3 regions of the Pontibaca methylaminivorans genome follow, and region 2 is predicted to be linked to each of the others. Evidence: riboswitches for the same ligand, from Rfam matches in the RefSeq annotation. Region 2 holds a riboswitch; each other region holds the start of a gene.
The links. Region 2 has a riboswitch for thiamine pyrophosphate ahead of thiB (thiamine ABC transporter substrate binding subunit). Riboswitches for the same ligand answer to the same signal wherever they lie in the genome.
Positions count from the first base shown of each region.

Region 1: it holds a riboswitch for thiamine pyrophosphate, as region 2 does, so the genes downstream of both, thiD (bifunctional hydroxymethylpyrimidine kinase/phosphomethylpyrimidine kinase) here and thiB (thiamine ABC transporter substrate binding subunit) in region 2, are expected to answer to the same signal.
Region 3: it holds a riboswitch for thiamine pyrophosphate, as region 2 does, so the genes downstream of both, thiS (sulfur carrier protein ThiS) here and thiB (thiamine ABC transporter substrate binding subunit) in region 2, are expected to answer to the same signal.

Region 1 is NZ_FTPS01000001.1:2,243,400-2,253,459, forward strand. Features, by position in the region: gene B0B01_RS10890 (hydantoinase/oxoprolinase family protein) at 1-876, opposite strand, end outside; partial or broken gene B0B01_RS13445 (hydantoinase/oxoprolinase N-terminal domain-containing protein) at 913-1,422, opposite strand; TPP riboswitch at 1,876-1,980, shown strand; gene thiD (bifunctional hydroxymethylpyrimidine kinase/phosphomethylpyrimidine kinase) at 2,057-2,950, shown strand; gene B0B01_RS10900 (energy transducer TonB) at 2,971-3,852, opposite strand; gene exbD (TonB system transport protein ExbD) at 3,849-4,322, opposite strand; gene exbB (tonB-system energizer ExbB) at 4,329-5,546, opposite strand; gene B0B01_RS10915 (Fe2+-dependent dioxygenase) at 5,757-6,440, opposite strand; gene B0B01_RS10920 (tetratricopeptide repeat protein) at 6,434-7,129, opposite strand; gene B0B01_RS10925 (TonB-dependent receptor) at 7,144-9,423, opposite strand; gene B0B01_RS10930 (alpha-hydroxy acid oxidase) at 9,579-10,060, opposite strand, start outside.
Region 2 is NZ_FTPS01000001.1:607,008-617,067, forward strand. Features, by position in the region: gene dxs (1-deoxy-D-xylulose-5-phosphate synthase) at 1-1,776, opposite strand, end outside; gene B0B01_RS03015 (polyprenyl synthetase family protein) at 1,805-2,680, opposite strand; gene B0B01_RS03020 (exodeoxyribonuclease VII small subunit) at 2,697-2,981, opposite strand; gene B0B01_RS03025 (histone deacetylase family protein) at 2,978-3,904, opposite strand; gene B0B01_RS03030 (response regulator) at 4,007-4,708, opposite strand; gene B0B01_RS03035 (MarR family winged helix-turn-helix transcriptional regulator) at 4,705-5,208, opposite strand; gene B0B01_RS03040 (branched-chain amino acid aminotransferase) at 5,370-6,239, shown strand; gene aroC (chorismate synthase) at 6,570-7,673, opposite strand; TPP riboswitch at 7,776-7,880, shown strand; gene thiB (thiamine ABC transporter substrate binding subunit) at 7,914-8,888, shown strand; gene B0B01_RS03055 (ABC transporter permease family protein) at 8,864-10,060, shown strand, end outside.
Region 3 is NZ_FTPS01000002.1:102,915-112,974, forward strand. Features, by position in the region: gene B0B01_RS11830 (response regulator) at 1-76, shown strand, start outside; gene B0B01_RS11835 (PAS domain-containing protein) at 107-2,329, opposite strand; gene B0B01_RS11840 (ferritin-like domain-containing protein) at 2,626-3,132, shown strand; gene B0B01_RS11845 (hypothetical protein) at 3,178-3,495, opposite strand; gene B0B01_RS11850 (YidH family protein) at 3,591-3,983, opposite strand; TPP riboswitch at 4,144-4,247, shown strand; gene thiS (sulfur carrier protein ThiS) at 4,487-4,681, shown strand; gene B0B01_RS11860 (thiazole synthase) at 4,685-5,449, shown strand; gene B0B01_RS11865 (thiamine phosphate synthase) at 5,446-6,045, shown strand; gene B0B01_RS11870 (HesA/MoeB/ThiF family protein) at 6,021-7,034, shown strand; gene tenA (thiaminase II) at 7,037-7,720, shown strand; gene B0B01_RS11880 (antibiotic biosynthesis monooxygenase family protein) at 7,832-8,146, opposite strand; gene B0B01_RS11885 (TonB-dependent receptor domain-containing protein) at 8,259-10,060, opposite strand, start outside.

The sequences.
Region 1 (10,060 bases), 1.6 Mb from region 2:
CGGCACGTTGAGCTCGCGGGCGATGTCCACCCCGTGCAGCGGTCCGGCACCGCCGAAGGCCACGAGCGCGAAATCGCGCGGGTCATGGCCGCGGGCGATCGAGATCAGGCGGACCGCATCGGCCATGTTGGCATTCGCGACCCGCAGCGTGGCGAGTGCCGCGTCGATGATGTCGAGCCCGAGCGGCTCGGCCACCTTCTGCATCGCCTCGATGGCTGCCTCGCGGTCAAGCTTCATGCTGCCGCCGGCGAGTTCGGTGCCGACACGCCCCAGGATGATGTTCGCATCGGTGTTGGTCGGATCGAAGCCGCCGGCCTTGTAGCAGGCAGGGCCGGGCACGGAGCCGGCGGATTGCGGACCGTTGCGCAGCGAGCCGGCCTTGTCGATCCAGGAAATCGAACCGCCCCCGGCGCCAATGGTCAGAACCTCGACCGAAGGGAAGCAGATCGGGTGGCCCCAGTCGACCTCCCACTTGTCGGTCATGCGCAGCGACCCGTTTTCCGCCAGCGAGATATCCGCCGAGGTTCCCCCCATGTCGAGGCCGATCGCATTGCTGTGGCCGCAGAGGCTGGCGAAATACTTGCTGGCGATGGCGCCGGCGGCGATCCCCGATGCGGCAAGCCGCGCCGCGTATTTCTCGGCCGTCGCCGGTGTCATCACGCCGCCGCCCGAATGCAGGAGCAGAACGTCGGCCTCGTATCCGCTTGCGGTCGTCCGCTGGTCGAGATCGCGCGCATAGGGCCGGATGATCGGCGCAAGGATCGTGTTGGCAACCGTGGTCGAAAACCGGTCGTCCTCGAAGATTTCGGGATGGGTTTCGTGCGAGGTCGTGATGGCCACATCCTCGCCGAGTTCCTCGGCAAGTATCTCGGCCATTCTCATTTCATGCTCGCCGTTGATATAGGCATTGATGAAACAGATCGCGACGGCGGTGACATTGCGCTTGCGGAGAATTCGGGCCACTTCGCGAGCTTCATTTTCGTCCATCGGCTCGACGATTTCGCCGCGGTAATTGATGCGCTCGCTGACAACCAGACGATCCCGACGGCGGATATAGGGCGGCGTCCCCTCCTTGTAGGCATCCCAAGGATCTTCGCGTGTGCCACGGCCGATTTCCAGAACATCGCGGAATCCGCGCGTCGTCACCATTGCCGCAGGTTTGAAATTCCGGGTGATGAGAGCATTGGTCGCAATGGTCGTTCCATGCGTGAAAAGTTCCACGTCTTTCCAGTTTATATTGGCTGCCTCCGCACCGTTCATGATGGCGTCAATCGGGTTCTTGGTGCTCGCGACTTTTGCCACCGTCTGGTTGCCATTTGCGTCGAGAACGAAAATATCGGTAAATGTTCCACCGACGTCGATTGCCGCTCTGATACGCGTTCCGTGGAGCGCAGAATCCGCGCCTGTTCCATCCATACTCATATGAATATTTCCTCCCGTTTATGCGGAGTGGATTGCACGCACAACACGAGTAGCGTTGCGTATTGCCAGTGCAATTATGTCTGGGATTTGGTGGTCATTCACGCCGTTCGCACAGGGCATCGGGTGATATGGCCGCATTCGCTGTTGAATGCCCTTTCACGCTACAGCATTAATCTCGTTTGCGCTACAAATTCTTTCGGGTCATGCTGCAATTGCAAACCGAAGCGGCCAATCCTGCAGAATAAAATGCCCAGGCAACGGGATAGCGGCAAATGCTCCGGTTTCTGCACCGCAAAAGCCACCGTCTCCGCTCCGCAGCTCTGGCGGGCAGGCATCCGACGGATTGCAATCTGGGCGGAAGTCCGCGCCGCCGACGAATCAGCCGGCCCCCGCGAAGGACGGAAACCATGACCCTTGCAAGCGGTAACCTGCGCGTTAAGATGACGCACGGAACTCATACGCTTGGGGTGTCCCTGACGGGGCTGAGAGGCGCGACAGCGTCAACCCATCGAACCTGAACCGGGTCATGCCGGCGGAGGGAAGGGTAGAGTGGAACAGGCCCGCCTGTTCCAGCGCAACCGCGCGCGATCCCTTCCCGATGCCGCCGCCACCCGCCACAACCGGAGCGTCGGCCATGCCAGCAGCAGCATCATTCATTCACATACCTGCGATTGCCCTGACCATCGCCGGCTCGGACAGCGGCGGCGGCGCCGGGATCCAGGCCGACCTGAAAAGCTTTTCCGCGCTCGGGGTTTACGGGGCCTCGGTGCTGACCGCGGTGACGGCGCAGAACACGCGCAGCGTTACGATGGTCGATGCCGTGAGCCCGGCGATGATCGCCGCCCAGATCGACGCGGTTTTTGACGACCTCGCGGTGAGCGCGGTCAAGATCGGTATGCTGGGCGACCCCGGGGCGGTGGCCTGCGTCGCCGAGCGTCTGTCCGTGTGGCTTGGCCGGCGGCCGGTTCCGGTCGTGCTCGATCCGGTGATGGTGGCAAAATCAGGCGATGCGCTGATCGCGGCCGAGGCGATGCCGGTGCTGCGTGAAAAGCTGCTCCCGCTTGCCACCCTGCTCACGCCCAATCTGCACGAGGCCGCCTGGCTTCTGGGGTGCGAGCCGGCGCGCAACAGCGGCGAGATGGTCGAACAGGGCGAGCGTCTGCGGGCGATGGGCGCGCAGCAGGTGCTGATGAAGGGCGGACACGGGGAGGGAGACTTCTGCACCGATGTCCTGGTCGGGCCGCAGCCGCTTGAACTCGGCGCCGCGCGCCATGCCACCCGCAACACGCATGGCACCGGATGTTCGCTGTCCTCGGCGATCGCTGCCGGGCTGGCCAAGGGGCTCGACATGGGGGTGGCGGTCACCCGCGCCCATGGCTGGCTTCAGGGCGCGATCGCGGCGGCCGACACACTGGGGGTCGGGCAGGGGCGGGGACCGGTGCATCATTTCCACGCGATCTGGCTGGCGCCCGGGCGGCAGAAGACGGATCATGCGGCCCCCGAAAGGACGCATGAGGTGGAAAGCTGACGGTCCCGCTACAGGGAGCGTCAGCGGATGCTGAAGCGGATCGGGGCCACGATCGTGCGATTCACGCCGGGCGGCGGGGCCGGAACCGGCGAGGCGCGCTGGACGAGTTCGACCACCGCCGCATCGAGCGCCGCCGACCCGGAGGAGGCCGCCAGCGAGACACTGGTCACATTGCCCTGCTCGTCGATCGAGAAGCGCACCTGCGCCGTGCCCTCTTCGCGCCGCGCCCGTGCCGCGCCGGGATAGCGCTTGCGCCGCTCCAGATGCGCCATGAGCTGCGATTGCCAGCGCGAGGGCGAGACGTTCGAGCTGGCCTGCGCTGCCGAATCCGCCGTGGCGGCATTCCGGGCAGCCTGGGGCGCCTGGGTCGCGGCCCGGGTCTGCGCCTGCTGCGGCGGGGTCTCGGGCTTGGGCTGTTCGCGCGGGGTTTCGCGGGGCTTTTCGGGTTCGACCTTTTTCGGCTCCGGACGTTCCGGGCGTTCCTTCGGGCGCACGGCGGCGATCTCGGGGTCCGCGACCTCGGCTTCGGGAAGCTCCACCTCGGGTATTTCCTCGGGCTCGGGTTCCGGTTCCGGTTCGGGTTCCGGCTCCGGTTCTTCCGGCTCGGGCTCGGGCTCGGGTTCCGGTTCGGGCTGCTCCTCGACATCCTCAAGGTTCTGCTCGGCCTCGCCGACCTCGGTTTCATCGACCTCTGCCGTTTCGGGCAGGGGGGCAAGCTCGACCATGATCGCGGGCGGCGGCCCGTCGGGTGCCGTGTCTTCCTCGGGCACATGGAGAATCAGCACCGCCGCGCCCACATGCGCGCCGAGCGCGATCACCGCCGCCCCGGCCCAGAGCAGCACGCGTGCGCTCCGCCCGCCGCCGCGGTGTATCGCAGCAAGGGGATCGGGCCCGGTGCTCATGGTGCGGCCTGTTCGTCCGGGTCGGACACGCCCGCGGCCGCTGCTGCTGCGGCGCCGCCCTCCAGCCCGACAAGGGCGATCTTGAGATAGCCGGCCGAGCGCAGAAGGTTCATCACCTCCATGAATTCGCCGTAATCGACCCCCTTGTCCGCCCGCAGGAAGATCCGCGCCTCGTGATCGCCGCCGGTTTCCTGTTCAAGCCGGCCGGCGATGTCCTCGCGCGTCACCGGGGTTTCACCAAGGGCAAGCGTGAGATCCGATTTCAGCGTCAGATAGATCGGCTCGTCCGGCCGCTCGGCGCGCGGCGCGTTGGAGCCCGGCAGGTCCACGTCCACATCCACCGTCGCGAGCGGCGCCGCGACCATGAAGATGATGAGAAGCACGAGCATGATGTCGATGAACGGCACCACGTTGATTTCGTGGTTGTCCCGCAGGTCATCGGTCAGGCTGTTGCGGAAACGGCTTGGCATGGGTTCTTACTCTGCGGCACGGGCGGTCAGGTCATGGGGGGCGGCAAGCTGCCGGAAATCGAGATCCCGGCTGACCAGCCGCTCGATTCCGGCGGCAACCTCGGAAAGCTCATGGCGATAGCCGGTGATCCAGCGCGCGCAGGCGTTGTAGATGATGACCGCCGGGATCGCCGCAACAAGGCCGAGCGCGGTGGCAAGCAGCGCCTCGGCAATGCCGGGGGCCACGACCGCAAGGCTCGACGATTGCGCCTCGGCAATGCCGATGAACGAATTCATGATTCCCCAGACGGTGCCGAACAGCCCGACAAAGGGCGCGGTGGAGCCGATCGTGGCAAGGATGCCGGTGCCGACGGCCGCGCGCCGCCCGGCGCTTGCGACGATCTGGTCAAGCGCCGAAGTCACCCGTTCCTTGAGCCCGCTGCCGCCCGCGTGATCGGTCGCCGGGCCGGAAAGCTCGGCCTCGGTCAGGGCGGCACGCAGCATCTCGCCGGCCGGGCCGCGGCTGCCTTTCATGCGCTCGGCGGCGTCGCGCAGGCTCCGCGCCTCGGCGACCAGACGGCGCGCCTTGCCCGCCCGTGTCCGCGCGCCCATGATTTCGAGCGCCTTGAACAGGGCCACGGTCCAGGTCACGAGCGAGGCAAAGATCAGCCCGAGCATCACCAGTTTCACGATCACGTCGGCGTTGCGATACATGCCGAGCGGAGAAAGGTCGTCGGGCAACTCGCCGCTCTGTTCGGGGGTGGAAAGCAGCGACGACAGGGCGCCGGCCGGATCCTCGATCGGCGAGGGGATCGGGGCCGCCTGTGCCGCGGTCCCGTCGGTGGCCTGGGGTGCAGGCGTTTCCGGCCCGCCCGCCGAATCGCTTGCCGAATCGTTCGCAGCATCCATGGCACGGAACCGCGTGACGTCGGTGACCGCGGCGTCGGGCTGTGCGGGAGTCGCGTTCTCGCTGCCGGAGGGCGCGGCTTGCGACGTTGGCGATGTGTCCTGCGCCGTCTGCGGAGCCGCTTCGTCGGCCGTTGCCGGGGATTCGCCGGTTTCGGCGGCGGGCGCCGCGCGTTCCGGGGCCGGTGTCGTGCCCTCGGGCGTTTCCGTTGCGCTGTCCTGATCCGGCGGGACGGTCTGCGCCCCTGCGGGCGAGGCATGAAGCGGGGCGGCCAGCGCCAGCAGACCGGCGAGGACAAAAGCAACCGCGCGCGGTCCGGTCCCGGGGCGGCCTGTCATGCTGCGTCCGTTTTCGACAGGAAAATACATGTGACGACCTTTCACGATTTTCAGCAGTCGGGCGAGTGGCGCCCCGGCGGATGTTCAGGGCCTCTTGCGGCCGCAGGAAGGTGGGGGTTCATTACCTGAGTGGCTTGCTCAACTATTTCCGGCTTCCCGTCAAGGCCCCGCGAAACAGTTTTCTCATATGGGCGGCCGGGCGCGGAAGGTTCAGATCTCGGCCCACATGCGGATCAGGTTGTGATAGATGCCGGTCAGGCGCACCGCCTCGGGCGAATTGGCACCATTCCGGGCAGACAGCGACTGGATCGACTGGTCGAGGTCGAACAGGATCGTGCGCCGCTCGTCCGAACGCACCATGCTCTGCAGCCAGAAGAAGGACGACACCCGCGCCCCCCGCGTGACCGGCGTCACCTGATGCAGCGAGGTCGAGGGATAAAGCACCATGTGCCCCGCCGGCAGCTTGACCTGCTGCGCGCCGAACTGGTCCTCGATCACCAGTTCGCCGCCATCGTATTCCTCGGGTTCGGACAGGAACAGCGTCATGGAAAGATCGGTGCGCAGCCGCTCGCCGGTCAGCGGCACGGAGCGGATGGCATTGTCCACATGGATGCCGAAGGTTTCCTCCTGCGCGTAGCGGTTAAACATGGGCGGCAGGATCCGGTGGGGCAGGGCGGCCGACATGAACAGCGCGTTTCCGGCCAGCCGGTCGAGGATGAACTGCCCGAGCTCCAGCGCCGTGCGGCTGTCGGGGTCGAGCTGGTGGTTGCGTTTCACATCATAGGACTGGGAACCCGCGGTTTTGCGCCCGTCCTGCCAGTCGGCGGCATCGAGCGCGCGGCGCAGTTCGGAAACCTCGGCCGGGTTCAGAACCCCGGGGATGGCGATCAGCATGACGGCGGCTCCTGGTGGTGGTCCGGGGCAGGGGTGGCGGCGGCGGCGGTCCTTGCGCGCGCCTGCGCCGCAAGGGTGCGCAGGCGGCTGTCGGAATGACCGGCCAGCCCCGCGGCCATGGCGCGCCAGTAGTCGGGAAAGCCGCAGTTGAGCGAACGCCCCAGCCAGCCGAGCGCGGATTCGATGTGCCCCGTCTCGATCATGCGGCGTGCCAGGTTGAACATGGCCCAGGGATCGCCGGCCTCGGCCCCGGCGTGGAAATAGTCGTCCGCGGCGTCGGGCAGATCCGGGCCGTCACCCGATTCGGCCAGCATGCCGAGCATGTTGAGCGCCTGCACATGACCATGCCCCGCGGCCTTGGCGTAAAGGGCATGCGCGGTGGCAGTGTCCCGTGTCACGCCGCGCCCGGAAAGGTGAAGGTCGGCCAGGTTGAACATCGCCCAGGCTTCGCCCGCATCGACGGCGCGGCGGAACCAGTCGGCAGCCTGCACGGGGTCGGGGGCCACGCCCCAGCCGCGGTCATGGATGCGCCCGAGCATGGTCAGCGCCATCGCCTCGCCGCTGCGCGCAGCCATGCGGAAACTTTCGATGGCCGCCGGTGCATCGCCGCTGTTCAGCAGCATCTGCCCAAGCGCCAGCGCGGCCCTTGCGGCCGCGCTGTCCTGTTTTCCGGCTTTGGTTGCCTGCACGGTCTGCCCCGCGTTCAGAACCGCTTGCTGACCGAGACCACGAAGGTCCGCCCCGAATCCGGGACCGCCCGCGAGCTGCTGAAGGTCGAGCTGTAGTTCTGGTGATCGGTCAGGTTGTAGGCGTTCAGCGCCAGCCGCCAGTCGTTCTGCTCATAGGAAATCATCGCGTCGAGCGAGAACGTCTCGGGGATCTGCGCGGTGTTGTCCGGGTTGGAGAAGTATTTCGAGGCATAGCGGATGCCGCCCGCCAGGGTGACTTCGCCGGGGATCGAGACGCCGCTTTGCGGCAGCACGTAGCTGGTCCAGATCGAGGCGTTGTTGCGCGGAACACCCGGCGCACGGTTGCCGACATTATCGTCCTCAATGCCCGGCCCGCCACGCACCTTGCCATCAAGATAGGCATAGTTCGCATAGACGCTCCAGGCATCGGTGATTTCGCCCGAGGCGCCGATTTCGATACCGCGGATGCGGCGGCCCTGTCCGGCGTCCGAGAACCCGACATCGATACTGCCGTCCGGGTTGACGTCATAGCTGTTCTTCTTGGTGATCTGGAAGATCGCCCCGGTCAGGCCGACTCGCCCGCCCATGAGGTTCATCTTGCCGCCGAGTTCGATCAGATCCGCGCGTTCGGGCTTCAGCGAACCTGCGATTTCGCTATCGAAAGCGTTGACGTTCATGGCAATGTCCGTGCCTTGCGGACGATAGGTGCGCGCAAAGCTCAGATAACCCATGAGGTCGGGATTGGGCTCGTAGATGATGCTGATCGACGGGCTGATCTTGCTGGAACTGCCCCTCGCGCTGATTGGGTCTGTTGCCCCGATCAGCAGACCGTCGAAGCTGTTCTCGAAATGATCCAGCCGCGCAGCACCGGCGATGGACCAGCCGTTTCCGAAAGACATGCGGTCGCTTACGAAAAGCCCGGCATTGAAGGCGGTCGACCGCATCTGCGGGCCATATTCAATCGCAAGGCTGCCGATGTCATAGACCGGGTTCGTGACCGGAGTGGTGCCCGGGCGCGCCGGCACAAAGGTGCCGCGGCGGCGCTTGTCCACCTGATAGTTCAGATCGAGGCCGACCATGACATCATGTTCGACCGTGCCGGTCTGGAATTCGCCGCGCAGCGCCAGCACGTTCTGGAAACCCCAGCCTTTCTGCCTGTAGGTCATGCCTCCGCCAGCGGCATAGGACATGTCGACATCGATTCCGGCGAGGAGGTCCGCAAGCTGTTCCGGGGTGAGCGCGGCGGGATGCGTCGCCGAGCGATCCCGGGTAAAGCGTGAAAGCCGGGTATCGTTGGTGAGGATCCAGCCATTGCCCATGTCATGGCTCAAGGTTGCGGTGATGTCATGAACATCGGTATCGTCGCGGTCGGTGCTGCGCACATAGGACGTCCTGCGGCTGTAACCCGGCACGCCATATTCCAGCAGCGGGCGCGAGATGCCGTCCGCGCCTTCGGCCATGGGCTGGCCCATGTCGGGTTTGCCGCGTTCGCGCAGATAGGAATAGCCGATGTGGAACTCGGTTCCGGTGCCGATCCCCGTGCCCCAGTCGACGGCGAGCCCGAGGCGGTCGGATTCCACGTGGTCGCGGTGCGCGGCGTCCTGCTTCTGCGCCATCAGGTTGAAGCGCAGCGCCTGGTTCTCTCCGACCACGCGGTTCGTGTCGATCTGGATCCGCCCGAGCGGCCCGGTGCCCGCCATGCCGCTGACGGTCGTCTCGTCGGTCAGATGGGCGCGTTTCGAGGTCTGGTTGATCAGCCCGCCCATGTTGCCGACGCCGAAGTTGTCCCCCGAGGGGCCTTTGAACACCTCGACCGATTCGGTGTTGAAATTGTCATGGGTGAAGGCGCCGAAATCGCGCAGCCCGTCACGATAGATATCGCCCTGCGCCGCGAGGCCACGGATGCGGAACTGGTCGCCGGAAGAGCCGCCGCGCCCCTCGCCGGTCGAAAGGGTGATGCCCGGCACGTTGCGCAGGGTTTCCTCAAGCGTGATCGCCTGCTGCTGCCGGATGATCTCGGCCGGCACCACCTGGATTTCGCGCGGCGTCTTGAACACCGTCGCCGGCAGGCGCGAAACACCGGTTCCGGCCTCGTTGGTGTTCGCGGGCGCCGCGCCGGTCGTGATCGAGATGGTATCGAGCGTGGTCATGCCGGGTTGATCCGGCTCGTCCTCGGGGCTGTTGTCCTGGGCATGGACGGCCTTGGCGGTAGCGATTCCCCCGAAAGCGACACCGAGCGATACGCCGACGGTGGAAAGTTTGAAACGCAACGATTGGGGCTGAATGGCAGCCATGTCCTCTGTCCTCGTCCGAGCTGTTTTGAACTGCTGGCTGGCGGCGTTCGCGCGCTGGCTGTCCGCGCTTATAGAACAAAAGCCGAGGGATTCAATCAGGAATCAACTTTCCGTGTCTCGCCCCGCCTGACCGTTGCCGCCGCACAACCTCCGGATCAGCCCTGCGCAAACGGCGCAGCGGGGCTTGATCCGTCGGATGACCAGATCACGCCGGCGTCGATCCCGGCGATGCTGCGCCGTCCGGTCAGGGCCATCGCGACCTCTAGCTCACTGCGCAGGATCGACACAAGATGCGCAACCCCGGTTGCGCCGCCGACCGCCAGCGCATGGATCTGCGGACGCCCGATCAACACCGCCTGCGCGCCGAGCGCGAGCGCCTTCAGCACATCCGTGCCCCGCCGGATGCCGCCGTCGCAAAGTACCGGGATGCGGCCGGCTATGGCCCGGGTGATGCGGGGCAGGGCCTCGGCCGTCGCCGGCGCGGTATCGAGCGTGCGCCCGCCGTGGTTCGAGACGATGATCCCGTCCGCCCCCGCCTCGACCGCGCGCAGCGCATCATTGGGGGACATGATCCCCTTCAGGATCACCGGCAGCCGGGTGCGCGATTTCAGCCAGGCGATGTCCCCCCACCGGGGTG
Region 2 (10,060 bases):
CCCGCCGTCGAACACGCCCTCGTCGGCCAGAAGCTGCGCCACATGGCTGCCGAAGCCCCCGACCGCGCCTTCCTCGACGGTGATGAGCGCCTCGTGTCCGGCGGCAAGGCGCAGGATCAGATCGCGGTCGAGCGGTTTCGCAAAGCGCGCATCCGCCACGCTCGGCTCGATGCCACGCGCGGCAAGCGCCTCGGCCGCCTTGCTGACCTCGGACAGCCGCGTCCCGAAGGAAAGGATCGCAACGCGACGTCCTTCCCGGATCATGCGCCCGCGCCCGATCGCAAGCACCTCGCCGCGTTCGGGCAGATCGACGCCTTCGCCTTCGCCGCGCGGATAACGGAAGGCGATCGGCCCCTCGTCATGAGCGGCGGCGGTCGCGACCATATGCACAAGCTCCGCCTCGTCCGCTGCGGCCATGACGACGAAACCGGGCAGATTGGCCAGGAAGGCGATGTCGTAACTGCCGGCATGGGTCGCCCCGTCCGCGCCGACGAGCCCCGCACGGTCGATGGCGAAACGCACCGGCAGGCGCTGGATCGCCACATCATGCACGACCTGGTCGTAACCGCGTTGCAGAAAGGTCGAATAGAGCGCGCAGAACGGCCGCATCCCCCCGGCGGCCAGCCCGGCTGCGAATGTCACCCCGTGCTGTTCGGCAATGCCCACGTCGAAACAGCGCGAAGGGTAGCGTTCGGCAAACAGGTCAAGGCCGGTGCCATCCGGCATGGCGGCGGTGATGGCGCAGATCCGCTCGTCCGCGGCGGCAAGCGCGACCAGCGTCTTGCCGAAAACGCTGGTATAGCTCGGCGCGTTCGGCGGCGCCTTGTGCTGCTGGCCCGTCACCAGGTCGAATTTCGCCGTCGCATGACCCCGGTCACGGGCGGATTCGGCCGGGGCATAGCCCTTGCCCTTGCGGGTCAGCGCGTGGATCAGCACCGGCCCCGTCGCCCGTGCCTTGACCGTGCGGAGCACCGCCATGAGCTGCTCCATATCGTGCCCGTCGATCGGCCCGACATAGGAGAGGCCCAGCGCCTCGAACAGGGTGCCCCCGATGGTAAGCCCCTTCAGCGCATCATGGGCGCGTTTCGCCCCGGTCTGGAACGGCTCGGGCAGCAGCGAAACCGCCCCCTTGGCGGCGGCGCGCAATTCCTGGAACGGCCCCTCGGTGTAAAGGCGCGACAGGTAGCGCGACATGGCGCCCACCGGCGGGGCGATGCTCATCTCGTTGTCGTTCAGGATGATGAACAGCCGCTTGCCAAGATCGCCGGCATTGTTCATCGCCTCATAGGCCATGCCCGCGCTCATGGCGCCGTCGCCGATCACCGCAACCACGTCGCCCAGCCCCTCGGGCACCGTGCCGCCCAGATCGCGCGCCGCCGCAAAGCCGAGCGCGGCGCTGATCGAGGTGCTGGAATGGGCCGCGCCGAACGGATCATAGGGGCTTTCGCTGCGCTTGGTGAACCCCGACAGTCCCCCCTTCTGGCGCAGGGTGCGGATGCGGTCGCGCCGCCCGGTCAGGATCTTGTGCGGATAGGCCTGATGCCCCACGTCCCAGATGATCTTGTCGCGCGGCGCGTCGAATACCGCATGCAGGGCCACGGTCAGTTCCACCACCCCGAGCCCGGCCCCGAGATGCCCCCCGGTCTCGGACACGGCCGAGATCGTCTCGGCCCGCAACTCCGAGGCAAGCCGGGTCAGTTGCGCGGTATCGAGGCGCTTCAGGTCGGCCGGGGCGGCCACCCGGTCGAGCAGCGGTGTCTCGGGACTCTTGGACATGGCGGGCGCCTCCTTTCAGGGGGCGAGGTCAGTTATCGCGCGAGATAGCGAAGCGCGCGGCAGCACGCAAGCCGTCGGCACGCGCGCCGAAGGGGGCCAGCGCTTCGCAGGCTTCCCCCGCAAGCTCGGCCGCCCGCGCCCGCGCCCCGGCCAGCCCGAGCAGCGAAACGAAAGTGGCCTTGCCGGCCCGCATATCCTTGCGCAGGCTCTTGCCGGCACGATCCGCATCCCCCTCGACATCAAGAATGTCGTCGGCGATCTGAAAGGCAAGGCCAAGCGCCGCCGCATAGGCATGAAACGGCCCCGGATCGGCCCCGGCCAGCCGCGCCCCGGCACAGGCCGCCCAGTCGATCAGCGCGCCGGTCTTGCCGGCCTGCAGCGCCGTGATCTGGGCCAATGTCAGCGGCACTTCGGCAGTTTCCGCCGCGATATCAAGCGCCTGCCCCATGACCATGCCGCCGGCCCCGCCCGCCCTCGCCAGACTGAGCGCAAGCTCGGCACGGATCCCGCCCGGGCCGGCCCCCGGATGGGCGGCAAGCTCGAAGGCGAGCGCCTGCAGGGCATCCCCGGCCAGCACCGCCGTCGCCTCATCCCATTTCACGTGCACCGTCGGCTCGCCCCGGCGCAGATGGTCGTCATCCATGCAGGGCAGATCGTCATGCACGAGGCTGTAGCCATGCATCGCCTCGATCGCCGCCGCCGGCCAGATCGCACGGCCGGGTGCCACATCATGCAGCGCCGCGCTCTCGAGCACGAGAAACCCGCGCAGCCCCTTGCCGCCCCGGATCGCATGGATCATGGCCTGCGTCACGGTGTGGTCGGGAAAGCCGCGCAGAACCTCGCCGAGATGGGCGTCGATCCGCCGCGCCGCCGCCGCAAGACAGGCGCCGAAACCGGCCGTCATCACCGCCGCGCCCGGCTCAGAACCGGCCGTCGCCACCGCCGCCCTGTCCGGCATCGTTCCCCTCGCCGCCGAGCGGGCGCAGACCCGTCGGGTTGCCCTCTCCGTCCAGCGTGATCGCCGCGACCTTTTCCTCGGCCCGGCGCAATTCGTCCTCGCACCGCTTCTTCAGCGCCGCGCCGCGCTCGTAAAGCTCGATCGAACGGTCAAGCGCCACATCCCCCTGGTCCAGCTGGTTCACGACCTCTTCCAGGGCCTTCATCGCCTCTTCAAAGCTCATCGTCGCGACGGGTATCTCGCTCATTTCGCGGCCTTCATCAGTTCCTGCACATGGGCGCGCACCGAAGCGGCGAGCGCACCGAGATCATAACCACCCTCGAGCGCCGAGACCACCCGCCCGCCGCAGGTTTCGGCAGCGACCGCGCAGATCCCGCGCGTCACCCAGGCGAAATCGTCCTCCGTCCAGTCAAGCTGGGCAAGCGGGTCGGCGCGATGGGCATCGAAACCCGCCGAGATCAGGATCAGTTCGGGCGCGAAATCGCGCAGGCGCGGGAAGACCTGTCTTTCGTATTCGCGCCGCATCAGGGCCCCGCCGCTTCCGGGTGCAAGCGGCAGGTTCAGGATATTGCCATGCGCCCCCCGCTCCTGCGCATTGCCGGTGCCCGGATAAAGCGGCACCTGATGGCTCGAAATCATCAGCGCCCGCGCCTCGTCCCAAAGAATGTCCTGCGTGCCGTTGCCGTGATGCACGTCGAAATCCACCACCGCCACACGGGAAAGCCCGTGGTGGTCGAGCGCATGTTTCACCCCGATCGCCACGTTCGAGAACAGGCAGAACCCCATGGCGGTCTCCCGCTCCGCGTGGTGCCCGGGCGGGCGGGTCGCGCAAAAGGCATTTCCCGCCTCGCCGGCGATCACCATATCCACGGCGCGAACCACCGCCCCCGCGGCACGGAACGCGGCATCGAGCGATCCGGGCGACAGCCAGGTATCGGAATCAAGCGCCCGCCCGCCGTCCTGCGGCAGCGCCGCGCGCAGCCGGGCAAGGTAATGTGCCGGATGCGCCCGCAGAATCGCCGCCTCCTCCGCCAGCGGCGCGTCCGATCGCAGCAGGTCGAGCGGCGCCAGCGCCTCCAGCACCGCCTCGAGCCGCGCAACCTGTTCGGGATGCCCCGCGGGGGTCACATGGGCCAGGCAATCCGCATGGGTCAGAAGCGCAGTCGTCACGTCGATCTCCTTTCACCGGATGCTCCGGCCCCGGCCCGCCCGGGCCCTGCGGCAGCCGGCTTCTTCTGGCCGTAAATATCCCCGCCGGAGGCCCCTGCCCGCTCAATCGGGCGCCAGCATGTAACCCGAGCCGCGCACGGTCTGCAAATAGCGGGGCTGTTTCGGATCGGCCTCGATCTTGCGCCGCAGCCGGGTGATCTGCACATCCACCGCCCGCTCCTGCGCCTGCCCGCCGTCGCGGCCCAGGTCCTCGACAAGGCGCGCCCGGCTGACCGCCTCGCCCGGACGGGCCGAAAAGATCCGCATGAGCTGGCTTTCGGTCGCGGTCAGCCGCACCGGCGCATCGCCCCGCCACATCTCGCCGCGTTCCACGTCATAGCGGATCGGGCCGAGATGCAGGAACTTGGGCAGATCGCTGGCCGCCGAGGGCTCGGGCATGCGGCGCAGGATGGCATTGATCCGCAGCAGCAGTTCCTTCGGCTCGAAAGGCTTGGTCAGGTAGTCGTCGGCCCCCGCCTCGAGCCCGCGGATCCGGTCCCCGGTCTCGCCCCGCGCGGTCAGCAGCAGGATCGGCGTGTCGCGCTGCTCGCGCAAGGACCGGGTCAGGCTGACCCCATCCTCGCCCGGCATCATCACGTCAAGCACCAGGAGGTCGAAGTCGAGCCCCGCGAGCAGACGCCTCGCATGCGCTGCATCGCGCGCCGCCGTCACCAGGAAACCGTTGCGCAGCAGGTATTTGCACAACAGGCTGCGGATGCGCTCGTCATCGTCGATGATCAGCAGATGCGGTTCGGGAGCGCTCATGCCGGCCTCTTTCCGATCCGGGTCCGGATCTCGCGCAGCGCCGGGTCCATCATCGCATCGAGCACGCGGTGAAACCCGGCCACGGCCTCGGGGCCGGCGGCGTCGAAAGCGGCCGAAAGCCGCGCCCGCTGCGCGGCAGACAGCCGGTGCTCGAGCGCCACCCCCGAAGCGGTCAGCGCAAGGTGACGCTCGCGCCGGTCGAGCGTCCCGACCCGGCTTTCCACAAGCCCGTCCCCGATCAGCCGCCGCAGCACCCGGTTCAGCGACTGCTTGGTCACGCCGAGAATCTCCAGCAGGTTGCTCACCGTGGTTCCCGGCATGCGGTTGATGAAATGGATCGCACGATGATGGGCGCGCCCATAGCCGAGATCCGCAAGAATCAGGTCGGGATCGGCGGTGAAGCCGCGATAGGCAAAGAACATCGCCTCGATGCCCCGGCGCAACTGCTCGTCGCTCGGGAACGGCGCGCCCATATTCGTGCTGTCCTGTTCCGCCGTCATGACTCCGCCATCCTGCGCTCTGCCCCGTTTCTCGCCAGAGCATACGTCAGCCTTATTGACATTCCAAGGCTCGAGCAGTATCGAATCCGGGTTTCCATGCTGCTTTCCGCGCCCCGTATTCATTCGGAGTCAGGAGTATCCCCGCAAATCAGGAGTTGAACATGGCAGGCTATGACGACCGCGACGGCCAGATCTGGATGGACGGAAAACTGGTTCCGTGGCGCGATGCGAATGTGCATATCCTGACCCATGCGCTGCATTACGCCAGCGCCGTCTTCGAGGGCGAGCGCTGCTACAACGGCACCATCTTCAAGGGGCGCGAACACAGCGAACGCCTGATCCGCTCGGGCGCGCTTCTCGACATGCCGCTGCCCTATACGGCGGACGAGATCGACGCGGCCAAGGCGCTTGTGCTCGAGGCGAACGGCATGCGCGACGCCTATGTGCGCGTCGTCGCCTGGCGCGGTGCCGGCGAGGACATGGGGGTCGCGAGCGCACGCAACCCGCTGCGCATGGCGGTCGCGGCCTGGGAATGGGGCGCCTATTACGGCGATGCCAAGACCAGCGGCGCGAAACTCGACATCGCGAAATGGCGCCGCCCGAGTCCCGACACCATCCCCTGCAAGGCCAAGGCCGCCGGGCTTTACATGATCTGCACCATGTCCAAGCACGCGGCCGCGGCCAAGGGCTGTTCGGATGCGATGATGCTCGACTACCGCGGCTATGTGGCCGAGGCGACGGGCGCCAACATCTTCTTCGTCAAGGATGGCGAGGTCCACACCCCCCTGCCCGACTGTTTCCTTGACGGCATCACCCGCCAGACCGTGATCGGGCTGCTGCATGAAAAGGGCATCAGGGTGCACGAGCGCCACATCAAGCCCGAGGAGCTCGAGGGGTTCGAACAGTGCTGGCTCACCGGCACCGCCGCCGAGGTCACGCCGGTGGGGCAGATCGGCGAGGATTTCCGCTTCGAGGTCGGCGCCCTGACCCGCGACATCGCCGAAACCTACGAAAAGCTGGTTCGCAGCTGACCGCCGGCCCCGCCGGCCGGTCATTGCCGCGAGGTCAGGCAGATCAGACCGGGCCGGTCAGACAACGGCCCGGCGCGACGATATCTGCCGCACCATCAACCCGGACAGTTCCCGGACAGCCCCGGAGCGCGGCAGGCGGTCGGATATGCCGCGCCAGCAACGGGGGGGCGATGATCGCGGCCGCCACGCCGCTGCGGGTTGTGGTGGCCGTATTCATGGATCACTGAATGGGAAAGCCCGGCTGGCCACATGTCCGGGTTGCCTGAGATGCCCTGCCTGGACGCCGGAAACGGAACTCCCGGCCGCTTTCCGCGTTCCCTGCGCCGGGCCTCAGCCGAGCGGCACCGGGCCGGCACCGATCTGGCCGCGGTGCAGCAGGTAATGGTCGAGCAGGACGCAGGCCATCATCGCCTCCGCCACCGGCACCGCGCGGATGCCGACGCAGGGGTCGTGCCGCCCCCGGGTGACGATCTCGGCCGGCTCGCCTGCCTTCGTCACGGTGCTGCGCGGGCGCATGATGGACGAGGTCGGCTTGACCGCGAAACGCAGCACCACGTCCTGCCCGGTGCTGATTCCGCCGAGGATCCCGCCCGCGTGATTGCTGGAATAGACGGGCTGTCCGTTCTCGCCGGGAAAAATCTCGTCGGCATTGGCCTCGCCGGTGAGTTCGGCCGCGGCCATGCCCTCGCCGATCTCCACCCCCTTGACCGCGTTGATGCTCATCATCGCCGCCGCCAGATCGGTATCGAGTTTTCCGTAGACCGGCGCGCCGAGCCCGGCGGGCAGGCCCGAGGCCCGGACCTCGACCACCGCGCCGACCGAGTTGCGGTCCTTGCGCACCTCGTCCAGATAGCCGGCCCAGAGTTCCGCAGCCCCGGCATCCGGGCACCAGAAGGGGTTGCGCTCGATCTCGGCCGCATCGAACCGCGCGCGGTCGATCCGGTGCCTGCCGATCTGCACCATGTAACCGGTGATCCGCAGGTCGGGCAGCAGACCGGCAAGCGCCGCCCGGGCCAGCCCGCCGGCCGCGACCCGCGCCGCCGTTTCCCGCGCCGAAGAGCGCCCGCCGCCGCGATAGTCGCGGATCCCGTATTTCTGCCAATAGGTCATGTCCGCATGGCCGGGGCGGAACTTTTCGGCGATGTCGCCGTAATCCTTCGAGCGCTGGTCCATGTTCTCGATCATCAACTGCACCGGCGTGCCGGTGGTCTGCCCCTCGAACACGCCCGAAAGGATGCGCACCCGGTCGGGTTCGCGCCGCTGGGTGGTGTGGCGGCTCTGCCCCGGCTTGCGGCGGTCCAGCCAGTGCTGGATCATGGACTCGTCAATGCCGACGCGCGGCGGGCAGCCGTCGACCGTCGCCCCGAGCGCGGGCCCGTGGCTTTCGCCCCAGGTGGTGACGCGGAACAGGCGGCCGAAGCTGTTGAACGACATGGGGCTTTCCTTGCGGGTGCGGATCCTGCCCCGTCCTTAGCGGCGCCCCCCCGCCGTCTCAAGCGCTTTCATCTTGCCGCCGCGCTGGCGGCACCCTAGACTGGTCCCGCCTCGGGGAGCCCGTCACGGGCTGAGACGCGCACCCTGCGCGGACCCGTTGAACCTGAACCAGGTCGTGCTGGCGGAGGGAAGGTCCGGGTTCATCCACCGCTTTGCCTTCTGCCGCGACGGAGGATGACGATGAAACGCCTTGCGATCGCTGCGGGTATCTTCTGGGCCGGTGCGCTGTCCGCGCAGCCGGAACTCACCGTCTATACCTACGAAAGCTTCTTCACCGAATGGGGACCGGGGCCGAGGATCAAGGCCGCTTTCGAGGACCAGTGCGACTGCCGGCTCAATCTGCTGGGCATCGGCGACGGGGCGACGTTTCTTGCGCGGCTCAGGCTCGAGGGGACGCGCAACCGCGCCGATGTCGTGCTCGGGCTCGACACCAACCAGATCGCCGCGGCGCGCGAGACCGGACTTTTCGCGCCGAGCGGGGTCGAGGCCGATTACGACCTGCCGGTGACATGGGATGATCCGGTATTCGTGCCCTATGACTGGTCGCTTTTCGCCTTCGTGCACCGCAAGGAGACGCCCGCACCCGGCAGCTTTCGGGAACTTGCGGACAGCGACCTCAAGATCATCATCCAGGATCCGCGCTCCTCGACGCCGGGGCTCGGGCTTCTGCTCTGGGTGCGCGACGCCTATGGCGACGAGGCACCCGGGATCTGGAAGGGGCTTGCCGACAATATCGTGACGGTCACTCCGGGCTGGAGCGAATCCTACGGGCTGTTTCTCGACGGTGAATCCGACATGGTGCTGTCCTGGACCACCTCGCCCGCCTATCACCGCATTGCCGAGGATGACGACAGCATCGAGGCGGCCCTGTTCAGCGAAGGGAACTATGCGCAGATCGAAGTCGCCGCGCGGCTGAAGAACAGCCGCGAGCCGGAGCTTGCGCAGGAATTCCTGCAGTTCCTTCTTTCGGACAAGGCGCAGGCGGCCTTCATGACCGGAAACTGGATGTATCCCGCCGTGCTCCCGCCGGGTGGGCTTGCCGAGGGGTTCGACCCGCCGCCCCCGCCGGAAAAGGTGCTGCTGCTCGACCCCGGGCGGGCGGCGGCGCTGCGTGACGAGGCGCTGGCCGAATGGCTCGACGCGCTGTCCCGCTAGGCGCCGCAGTGCCGGGCAGCGCCCTGCTGGCCCGCGTGCCCGGCTGGATCGCCGGCGGGCTGGTCGCGGCGCTCACGCTCGGCGCGCTGATCGCGGTCATCGGCCAGGCCAGCCCCGGTGCACGGATCGGCAGTGCCGCCGACTGGGCCGCGATCCGCTTCACGCTGGTGCAGGCGCTGCTTTCGGCCGGCTTCAGCACCGCGCTCGCGGTGCCGCTGGCGCGGGCGCTGGCCCGGCGGCGCTTTCGCGGACGCCGGCTGCTGATCGCGCTGTTCGGCGCACCCTTCATCCTGCCTGTGATCGTCGCGGTGCTGGGGCTGATCACCGTGTTCGGGCGCGCCGGCTGGGTCAGCGCGGGGCTTGGCCTCGTCGGGCTGCCGCCGCTTCAGATTTACGGGCTGCACGGGGTGGTGCTTGCGCATGTGTTCTTCAACCTGCCGCTGGCGACCCGGCTGGTGCTGCAGGGCTGGCAGGAGATCCCGGCCGAGCAGTTCCGCCTTGCCGCGCAACTGGACGCTACCCCCCGCGACATCGGCCGCCTGCTCGAACGCCCGATGCTGCGGCGCACCCTGCCCGGGGCGGCGGCGGTGATCTTTGCCATCTGCCTCAGCAGCTTTGCCGTTGCGCTGACGCTGGGCGGCGGGCCGCGTGCCACCACGATCGAACTCGCGATCTATCAGGCTTTCCGCATCGAATTCGACCTTGGCCGCGCGGCCTGGCTTGCCTGCATGCAGATCGCCCTGACCTTCGGCGCCGCGCTGCTGGCGTTACGGCTCGGGCGCGGCGAAAGCCTTGGCACCGGGCTCGGGCGCGTGCTCGATCGCTGGGACGGGGCGACCCTGCGGTATCGGCTGCTCGATGCCCTGCTGATCGCACTGGCGGCGCTGCTTCTGCTGCTGCCGCTTGCGGCGGTGGTCACGGCCGGGGTGCCGGGTCTTTGGGCCCTGCCGCCCGTGGTGCGCGGGGCGGCACTCAATTCGGTGCTGGTCGCGCTCGCCAGCACGCTCGTCATGCTGCTGATCTCCCTGCCCATGAGCGCGGCAGCCGTGGCCGGACGGGGACGCGGGGTGGTCGAACTTGCCGCGCTGCTCGGGCTTGCGGTCTCGCCTTTGGTGATCGGCACCGGGCTGTTCATCATCATCAACCCGCTGGCCGACCCGCTGCTGATGGCG
Region 3 (10,060 bases), on a different contig from region 2:
TCTCGATGCGCTGGTCGGCCTTTGCGAGAGCGGGGAACGGCAGGCGGCTCGCAAGCAGCGGGCCCGGCAGGACTGACGTGATCGGGCGACCGTCCGGGCCCCGTGCTCAGGACGGCGCGACCGCCTGCAGCGTGCTGGCCGAGACCGGGATCGAGATTTTGCAATGCACGCCGTCGGGGGTGAGCACATGGCTGGTGCGCGCGCCCAGTTGATAGGGCAGCGCCCCGGTGATCAGATCGCGCCCCTTGCCGGCGCCATTCGGCAGGCCGGAGGGCATGACCACGCCACTTTCGCGCCAGTCGATATGCAGCCAGGGCGATCCGCTCGCTTTCGGCTCCAGCGACCAGGTAATGGCAAGCCGCCCCGGCGCCTGGCCCAATGCGCCGTATTTGACCGCGTTGGTCGCGAGTTCATGCAACGCCAGCGCCAGGGTCTGCACCGTCGACGAACGCAGGCGAACATTGCCCGGACCCGACAGGGTCGTCCGGCCCATGTCGGCGCTCATGGCGTCGAGCTCCGCCCGGATCAGTTCGTCAAAGGTGATCCGGCTGCCGCTTTCCAGCCGGGACAGAAGGCCGTGGATGCGCGCAAGGGCACTCAGCCAGTCGCCGAAACGGGTGCGGAAATCGGCCAGGTCGGTGCTGTCCCGCCCGATCCGGTCGGCCAGCGCATGAACGATGGTCATGAGGTTGCGGGTGCGGTGCTGGAGTTCGGCCACCAGCATCTGCTGACGTTCGTTCGCCTGCTTCGCCGCGGTCACATCCAGGCCGATGCCAGCCAGCGCCCAGACATTTCCGGCGCTGTCCACCAGCGGGAAATCCACATTCCGGATCCACCGCAGATCCCCGGTATCGGCACGCCGGATGCGGAATTCATGTTCGACGAGGGCGCCCGCGCGAATGCGCCGGATGTTGTCCAGAACCCGCTTGCGGTCCTCGGGCAGGACCATCCGCAGCCAGAAGCGCAGGCTCCTGTCGAACACCGCGCCGTCATAGCCATAGATCGCCGCCGATGCCCGGCTCGACAAAATTGTCCGCAGGCTGTCCACGTCGCGGATCCACAGGACACCGGGCGCGGCATCCGCGAACTGGGGGAACTGCGCCTCGCGCTCGCGAAGCTGCTCCTCCACGACCTTGCGCCTTGTTATGTTGCTGCCGGTGCCGAGCCACTCGGTGATCTCTCCGTCGCACCCGAAGATCGGGATCGCACGCGCAAGCACCCAGCCGGTCTGGCCGTCGGCCATGCGCACCCGATGCTCGAGCTCGAATTTCGACCTGGTGCGGATCGCCTCGTCAATGGCCGCCTCCAGCTCGTCCCGGTCCTCGGCCAGGATGTAGCGTTCCCGCCAGTCCGCGATGGGTTCGGTGACCGGTGACAGAAAATCGCTGCTTTCGAGCTGATACAGAAAATGCCAGTCGGCGCTCATGCGATAGACCGAAATGGCGCCGGCGGTGGCCAGCGCGCGGAAGCGCGCCTCGCTCTGGCGCAGGGCATCCTTTGCCCGCGTCTCCGCATCCACATCCATGATGATGGAGACCGCCCCGACGATCTCTCCGTCGGCATCGCGCAGCGGCACGGCCGAGGCATTGGTCCAGATCGCGGCGCCCGACCGGTCGGTGTGAAGGAAATCAATGCCGGGAACGCAACGCTCGCCGCGCAGGGCCCGCGCGCCCGGGAAATGCTCCGGCGCGACCGGCTCGCCGTCACTGGTCCAGCCGCGCCGGCGCGAGGCCGAGGTCGAATCATGCGACAACAGCCGCTTGTTGGGAACGAAACGCTCCCATTCGGGATTGGACAGGATCACCCGCCCTTCCGTATCGGTGAGCGCAAGACCGACGGGCAACACGTCGAGCAGGGCCGACTGCAACCGCACGGCCTTGTCCCTTTCCCGCTCCGCGCAGATCCTGCCGGTCGCATCCGCCGTGACATTCAGAAGGCCGGCGACGCGCCCCTCCTCGTCGCGGATCGGCGAATAGGAAAAATTCCACCAGGTGTTCTCGGGATAGCCATGCCGTGTCATCAGCAGCGGCATGGCTTCGAAGCGCAGGGATTCGCCCGCGAACACCCGCGTGACAAGCGGTTCGATCTCGTCCCAGATCTCGGGCCATGCGTCGCGGAACGGGATCCCGAGCGCCGCGGGGTGGCGCTCTCCCAGCATCGGGGCATAGGCATCGTTGTAGATCATCGTCCGCTCGCGGCCCCAGGCAAGCTGCATCGCGTGGCCCGAGCCAAGCACGATGTCCACGGCGGTCCTGAGATACGGCGGCCAGGTTTCGATCGGGCCGAGCGGCGTCGCGGTCCAGTCGAAGGCGCGGATATGGCGTGCCATTTCTCCATCACCGGGCGGCCAGGACGCTGCGCACATTTTCTTGGGCATCTGACTGTCCGTTCCGGCGGTTCTGACGGGCGCTTCGGGTTTCATCTGTCCTGCGAGCCGACTGTCCGGCGGAGCCGATGCGGCCTGTCTCGGATCAGTTCTGCCCTTGCGGAAGGTAACGCGTCAGGACGTCATAAGGTTCACCGCCGTGCCCGTCCATGGACCAGCGGACAAAACGCCCTGTCCGGCGCGGGAACAAAGCAGGGTGCCGGCGATTTCAGGAGGTCTCAACCCGAAAGGACGAACCGATGAAGACGACAGAGGATATTTTCCTGGCGTGGCTGCGCGATGCTCACGCGGCCGAGAAACAGGCGCTTTCCCTCCTGAGCACGCAGGTGGAGCATCTCGTTCACTATTCCGAACTGCGCGCACGGATCGACCAGCATATCGCGGAAACCGAAGAACAGGTGCGGGCGCTGGACGGGTTGCTCGAAAGCTATGACACCGATTCTTCGGCGATAAAGGACGTGACGGGCCGCATGATGGCCTTTGCGCAGGGCATCGGCGGTGCGGGTGCCGTCGACGAAGTCGTCAAGGGCAGCATATTCAGCTACGCGTTCGAGCAGATGGAGATCGCCAGCTACAAGGCCCTGATCGCCGTGGCGCGGCGCCTGAACGACCCCCGCGCCGTCGAGGTGCTCGAGGCCATTCTGCGGCAGGAGGAGGCCATGGCGCAGTGGCTGGCCGAGAACCTGGAGGCGGTCACGAACGAATACCTGCTTCGCAACGAGAGTGGCGAGGAAGCAAAACGCTGATCGGCGCCCGCCGGCGCGCCGTTGCGCCGGCGGCCCCTGCGGGGGTCAGAACATCTGCCGCCGCAGCGCCCTGCCGAGGCGGCGCGAATTGCCGGAGGTCTTGCGGCCCAGCGGGCCGAGCGCCGCACTCGCGACCTGATCCGGGCGCTTTCCCTGCAGCACGGCAGTTCCGGCCTGCACCATCGACCTGGCAAAAGCCTCCTGCTTTTCGCTGACCATCCGCGCCGATTCTCCCGGCGCCAGTTGCCAGAGCCCGGCCATTCCGGCCATGCGCATCATGATGATTGCCTGGGCCTCGGCATTCATTCGCCAGAAGGCGAAGCCGAGCTTCCAGTATTGCAGAACGGGTGTGGGCCTGATCATGTTCGGTGCTCCGGTTGAGAGGGGATCAGTTAGCTCTTGGCGGCGCGGCTGCCAGTGCCGGATGAACCCGCGCGCCGACGGGCCGGACGGGCCATTCAGGACAGCCACAGAATCAGGGCAACAAGAAGCGAAGCAACGCTCAGAGTCACGGCGATCAGCCACATGCGGCCGGCCGGCATCGATTCGACGTCATGTTCGTTGATGCGCCGCTGCGCCCTGCTGTCATGAACGGCGGCAATCAGGAAAATCATTATGGCGATGGCGATGAACAGGCTCGCCGCGATCTTGGCGATCCAGACCGGTTCCATGCTGTGAAATACCGCCTGCAGGCCGATCCCGACGACCAGCGATGACATGCCGGTCCGCATCCAGCTTCCGAAGGTGCGCTCGTTCGACAGCAGGACGCGGTCTTCGGACCATCCGGTGCGCATCTCGGAAAGATCGGACTTGTCCCGGCTGAATTCGATCTTCTTCTCGTCGTCATCCATATCTGGTCCCCGTCCCCGGCACCGGGGCAATATCTGCGCGCCGCGGCGCGTCTTTCGGCGCCCCCTTTCGGATCCCGAACAAGCGACCGTGGCGAAGGTTCCCGCCCTCCGGCCGCGCGCCCGGCTTGCAAAGGGGCCGGCGGCGCACTAGGCTGAGGGGACTTACTCGTTGGGGTGCCCCGCTTGCCGGGGCTGAGAGGCGCAGGCCGACCCATCGAACCTGATCCGGGTCATGCCGGCGGAGGGAACGGGTAGCTTGACGATGCAGGGCGGTATTGCGCCCAGGAAAGCCCCCGCGACAAATCCGTCGGCCGAAATGGGGGCGACGTGACTGCAATCGCATGTTCATCACAGACTCGGGCAACGCGTCCGACACCGGCTCTGACACCTGGTCCGGCTGCGGCACCGGCATGTCCGGGCCGCCCGCACCCGGCCCCGGCCGGACCGGCCGGCCATTGCGCGGGCCGCTGGTGCATCCCCGACATCATCAACGGAGGATCGAGATGAAGATCACCCTTAACGGCGAGGCCCGCAGGACAAGCGCCGCGACCCTGGCCGACCTGCTGGCGGAATGCGGGTTCGACGGGCGGATCGCCACCGCCCGCAACGGCGATTTCGTGCCCCGCACGCAGCGCGGCGCGACGCCGATTCACGACGGCGACCGGATCGAGGTCGTCGCCCCCATGCAGGGGGGCTGAGCCATGCCGGTTTTTTACGGGGTCGGGATCGACAACCCGCTCATGCTGGGCACGGCGCGCTATCCCTCGCCCCGGGTGATGGCCGAAGCCTTCCGCGCCTCGGGCGCGGAAGTCGCCACCGTCAGCCTGCGCCGCGAAAAGGGCGGCAGCCAGGAATTCTGGAACACCGTCAAGGATCTGGGCGTCCGCGTCCTGCCCAATACCGCCGGCTGCTTTTCGGTGAAGGAGGCCGTGACCACCGCCCATATGGCACGCGAGGTCTTTGAAACCCCCTGGATCAAGCTGGAGGTGATCGGCCATCCCGACACGCTGCATCCCGACATCTTCGGCACGATTCAAGCCGCACGCATCCTGAATGACGAGGGGTTCGAGGTCTTTCCCTATTGCACCGAGGATCTGACCGCCTGTCAGCAACTGCTTGATGCCGGCTGCCGGGTGCTGATGCCATGGGGTGCGCCGATCGGCACCGGGATCGGCCTTGCCAACCCGACCGGGCTACGCCTGCTGCGCGCGCATTTCGCGGATGTGCCGCTGGTCATTGATGCCGGCATCGGGTTGCCCTCGCAGGCCGCCCGGGCGATGGAGATGGGCTTTGACGCCGTGCTGCTGAACACCGCCGTCGCCCGCGCGGGCGATCCCGCCGCCATGGCGCAGGCGATGATGCGCGCGGTCCGGGCGGGCCGTGCGGCCGCGGTGTCCGGCCCGATGGAGCGGCGCGAGATGGCTGTTCCCTCGACCCCGTTCGACGGCATGGCGGATCTGGCATGACGCTGCCGCGGTTCTACCCGATCTTCGATTCCGCCGACTGGCTGGTGCGGATGCTGCCTCTTGGCGTCGGGTTGGTGCAACTGCGCATAAAGGACCGCAGCGAGCCCGACACCCGGGCCGAGATCATCCGCGCCCGCGATCTGTGCCGCGAACACGGCGCGATCCTGATCGTCAACGATCACTGGCGCATCGCCATCGAAGAGGGCTGCGACTGGATCCATCTGGGGCAGGAGGATCTGGATGCGGCCGACCCGGGCGCGATCCGCGCGGCGGGGCTGAAACTGGGCATATCCACCCATGACGATGCGGAACTGTCCCGCGCGCTGGCGCTGGATCCCGATTACGTGGCCCTGGGTCCGGTCTGGCCGACGGTGCTGAAAAAGATGAAATGGCACCGTCAGGGCGTCGGCAAGCTGACCGAATGGAAGGCGCGTATCGGCGATGTGCCGCTGATCGCGATCGGCGGATTGCGCCCCGAACGCGCCGCGCCAGCCTTTGCCGCGGGGGCGGATGTGGTCTCGGTCGTGACCGACATCACGCTGAACCCCGACCCCGAGGCGCGCGTGCGCGAATGGCTGCGGGTGGTGGTGGCGTGAACCGCTATGCCCGTCAGATGATCCTGCCCGAGATCGGCAGCGAGGGTCAGGCCCGCATCCGGGGCGCGCATCTTCTGGTGGTGGGCGCGGGCGGGCTGGGCGTGCCGGTCGTGCAATACCTGGCCGGGGCGGGCATCGGGCGGATCACCCTGATCGACCCCGATATCGTCGAGGAATCGAACCTGCACCGCCAGCCGATCTATGGCCCCCATGTCGGGCGGGCCAAGGTGCGGGCGGCGGCGGATGTCCTCCGCGCGCTGAACCCGCAGACCCGCCTTGTGCCGCTGTTCGAGTGGCTGACGCCGGACAATGCCCCGATGCTGGTCGCGGGGGCCGATCTGGTCCTTGACTGCGCCGACAGTTTCGCGGTGAGCTATCTGCTTTCGGATTGCTGCATGGCGGCGGGAAAGCCGCTGATCTCGGCCTCCGTCCTGGGGCTTGCGGGCTATGTCGGCGGGTTTTGCGGCGGCGCGCCGAGCTTGCGCGCGGTGTTCCCCGACCTGCCCGAGAACCTGGCCACCTGCGCCACTTCGGGCGTGCTGGGACCGGTGGTCGCGATGTTCGGGCTTCTCCAGGCGCAGATGGCGCTGGCCCTGCTGATCGGGCTCGAACCCTCGCCGCTCGGCCAACTGATCCGGCACGAGATGCCGGGCTTCCGCAGCACCGCTTTCCGCTTTGACGCGGCGCCCGAACCCGAGGGCCCCTGCCACCGCTTCATCGCGAAATCCGACCTGCGCACGGGCGATTTCGTGGTCGACCTGCGCGACGAGGCCGAGGCCCCCTGCCCGGCCGCGCCCGGTTCCCGCCGCATGAGGGTCGAGGATTTCGGCCCCTCCGGCCCCTTTCCCGCTCCCGGCCAGCGCGCGGTTCTTGCCTGCCGCTCGGGCCTGCGTTCATGGCGCGCCGCCGACCGGCTGCGCCCCCATTGGGATGGCGAGATCGTCCTGCTGGCCGACCCGCCGCCCGTTTCCACAGGAGAAGACCCGTGACCATCACGAACACCGCCCCCGATTACGGTCAGAGCTTTGCCCGATGGCGGGCCCATTGCCCCGATCTCTGGCACGACTACACCCATCACCCCTTTGTCGAGGGGCTGAAGGACGGCACCCTGCCCCGCGCCGCGTTCCTGACCTATCTGCGCCAGGATTACCTGTTTCTGATCCATTTCTCGCGCGCCTGGTCGCTCGCCGTGGTCAAGGCCGGCAACCTGGCCGAGATGCAGGCGGCCAGCGCCACGGTGCATGCGCTTCTGCATTTCGAAATGGCGCTGCATGTCGAGATCTGCGAGGGCGAGGGCATCAGCCGCGCCGAACTCGAGGCGGCGGAGGAAGCGCCCGCCAACATGGCCTATACCCGCTATGTGCTCGAGGCCGGCTATTCGGGCGATTTCCTTGACCTGCTGGCGGCGCTCGCGCCCTGCGTCATGGGGTATGGCGAAATCGGCGAACGGCTGCTGCGCGAGGCCGGCGAGACCCCCTATCGCGACTGGATCGAGACCTATGGCGGTGAGGAATTCCAGACGCTGTGCCGCGACACCGGGGCGCTGATCGACCGCGCGATGGCCGACCGGCTGGGGACCGATCCGCAATCGCTCCCGCGCTGGCCGGTGCTCTGCCGGCATTTTGCCAATGCCACTCGGCTCGAGATCGGCTTCTGGGGTCTCGGGCGGGCGTGACGCGAAAGGCGTGAAGGGCGGACGGGGGCAGGGGCGATGGGTGCCCTGACCCCGCCCGCGACCCGGCACGTGCTGGAGCGGACCCGGACGGCCGGGGCGCCATGGCCGCGGTCAGGCGCCTTCGACGACGGAGAAACCCTCGAACTGCGGGTGGCCGTCGGTCAGCACCTTGCCCGAGCCCGAACTGCGGTGATTGTCGCGGAAATTCTGCGATTTCGTCCAGGCGATGAAATCCTCCTTGCTTTCCCAGACCGTGTGCGAGGCAAACAGCGTATGGTCGCGCCCCTCTTCCTGCGGGCCGCGCAGCAAATGAAAGCTCTTGAATCCCTTCATCTGGGGCAGGCGGGTCTCGCGGTTCTTCCAGATATTCTCGAACTCCTCCTCGGATCCGGGGCGGACCTTGAAACGGTTCATGGCAATATACATCGTCGGTTCCCTTTTTCTGGCTCTGCGGGTGTTGGTCCGCAGGTCGTGAGGATGCGCGCGGCATCGGTGATCGCCGCCCGGCTCCTGCGGCCGGGCGACATGATAACGGCGGTCAGAAGCGGAAGTTCGCGGTCAGATAGGCGGTCCGCCCCTGCCCCGATCCGAAGGTGCTGAGCGCCGGCGTATAGGCGCGGTCGAACAGGTTGGTGATCCTGAGCCCGATCTCGGCATTCTCGCGGAACTCGAAGCTCGCGAAGGCATCGACCAGCGTATAGCCCGAGGTCCGCTCCAGCACCGGAGGCATGTCGCCCGAGGCCGCCACGTCGTTGGAAACGTAATGGATCCGTCCGCCAAGGTGCAACCGCCTGTCCAGGAGCCTTGTGCCGGCGGTCAGGGTGGCGATGTCGTCGGGCAGATTGTTGAGCGCGCCCAGACCCGGCTGCTGCGGCGGCAGTTTGCTGTCGGTGTGGGTATAGGCCAGGTCCATGTAGAAGCTGCCCGTATCATAGCCCGCGCCGATCTCGACACCCCGCTGCCGCGACGTGCCGGGCAGGTTGACATATTGCATGCGCCCGAAATCGGGATTTACGCGCGCGGCGACGTAATCCGTGATGTCCATGCTGAAAAAGCCGATCTTGGCGCTGAGGCTGTCACCGGCCATGAACAGGTTGTCGCGCTGGATATTGGCGCCGAGCTCCCATCCCCTCTGGCGCTCGGGGCGCAGGTCCGGGTTGGGCAGGAACGCGGCCGAGGTGCCGCCCGGATGGTCGCCGCCGGTCATGGTTTCCTGAATGGTCGGGGCGCGCATCGACTGCGACCAGGTGATATAGGGCTGCAGCCAGTCGGTCGCCTGCCAGGCAACCGTCAGCCGCGGGTTCAGCCGCCCCTTTGACTGGTCAACCCGGTAGGCCCCGAAGACACCCCCGGCATCCGCCGCCCCGTCGAGGCTGTAATGATCGTAACGCAGCGCCGCGATCACATCGAACCGCCCGTAGGTAAAGGTGTTCTCGGTAAAGATCGCGCGGGTCGCGGCCCGGCCGGCAGCCGGGTTCACGCCGCTGTTCTCTGCCGTCACCTTGTCGCGGAAATATTCGATGCCGTTTTCCGAGCGGACATCGACAGCGCCGATCATCCCCGTTGATACGTTCGAGACATCGAACCCGATGCCCCGGTCCCTGATCCTGCGCCCGACCGCCGAGGCAAAGGGCGAATCCGGGTCGATCGGCGACAGGTATTCCATCGAAAGGTCGTTGTAATAGAGATTGGCCGACAGATCGACGGCGGCGTTACCGGCGGGGTCGTAACGGTAACCGGCGGTGAAGGTGCGGTTGTCGATCCGCTGGTTGTAGGAGTTGGCCCCGAATTCGTTGCGGTAGACAAGGCCGCCAAAGCTCAGCCGGTGGCCATTGCCGAATTCGAATTCGCTCTTGAACAGGCCCGATCGCAACTCCTGCCCGGTGCTGGTCTCGCGCTGGCCGTTGCCGTTCTTGTAATCGTCCGAGGACCGCCCGCTGAGGCCGATCACGAAACCCGCCCCGCCGCTGCGGAACGCCCCGGCGATCATCTCGGACGGGCCGGCCCCGTTGCTGCCCCACTGCATGCGCGCGATCATGCCCCGATCCTGCCCCTCGGACAGCACGTCATCGACGCCGATGGTGCGGTATCCGACCGATCCGGCCAGACCGCCGCCCCCGGCGGTGGTGACCGCGCCGCGCCGCACATCGACCGAGCGCAGGAAGGCCGGATCGACATAGGTGAACCCGCTGGCCTCGTGCCCGGTGAAGCGGAAGTTCTGCCGCACCCCGTCCACCGTGGAGGTAACGCGCCCCGATCCCTCGAAACCGCGGATATTGACCGCGACGCCCGGCTGCTGGGCATTTTCGCGGGTGAAGGTGCCGGGGGTCGAGCGCAGCA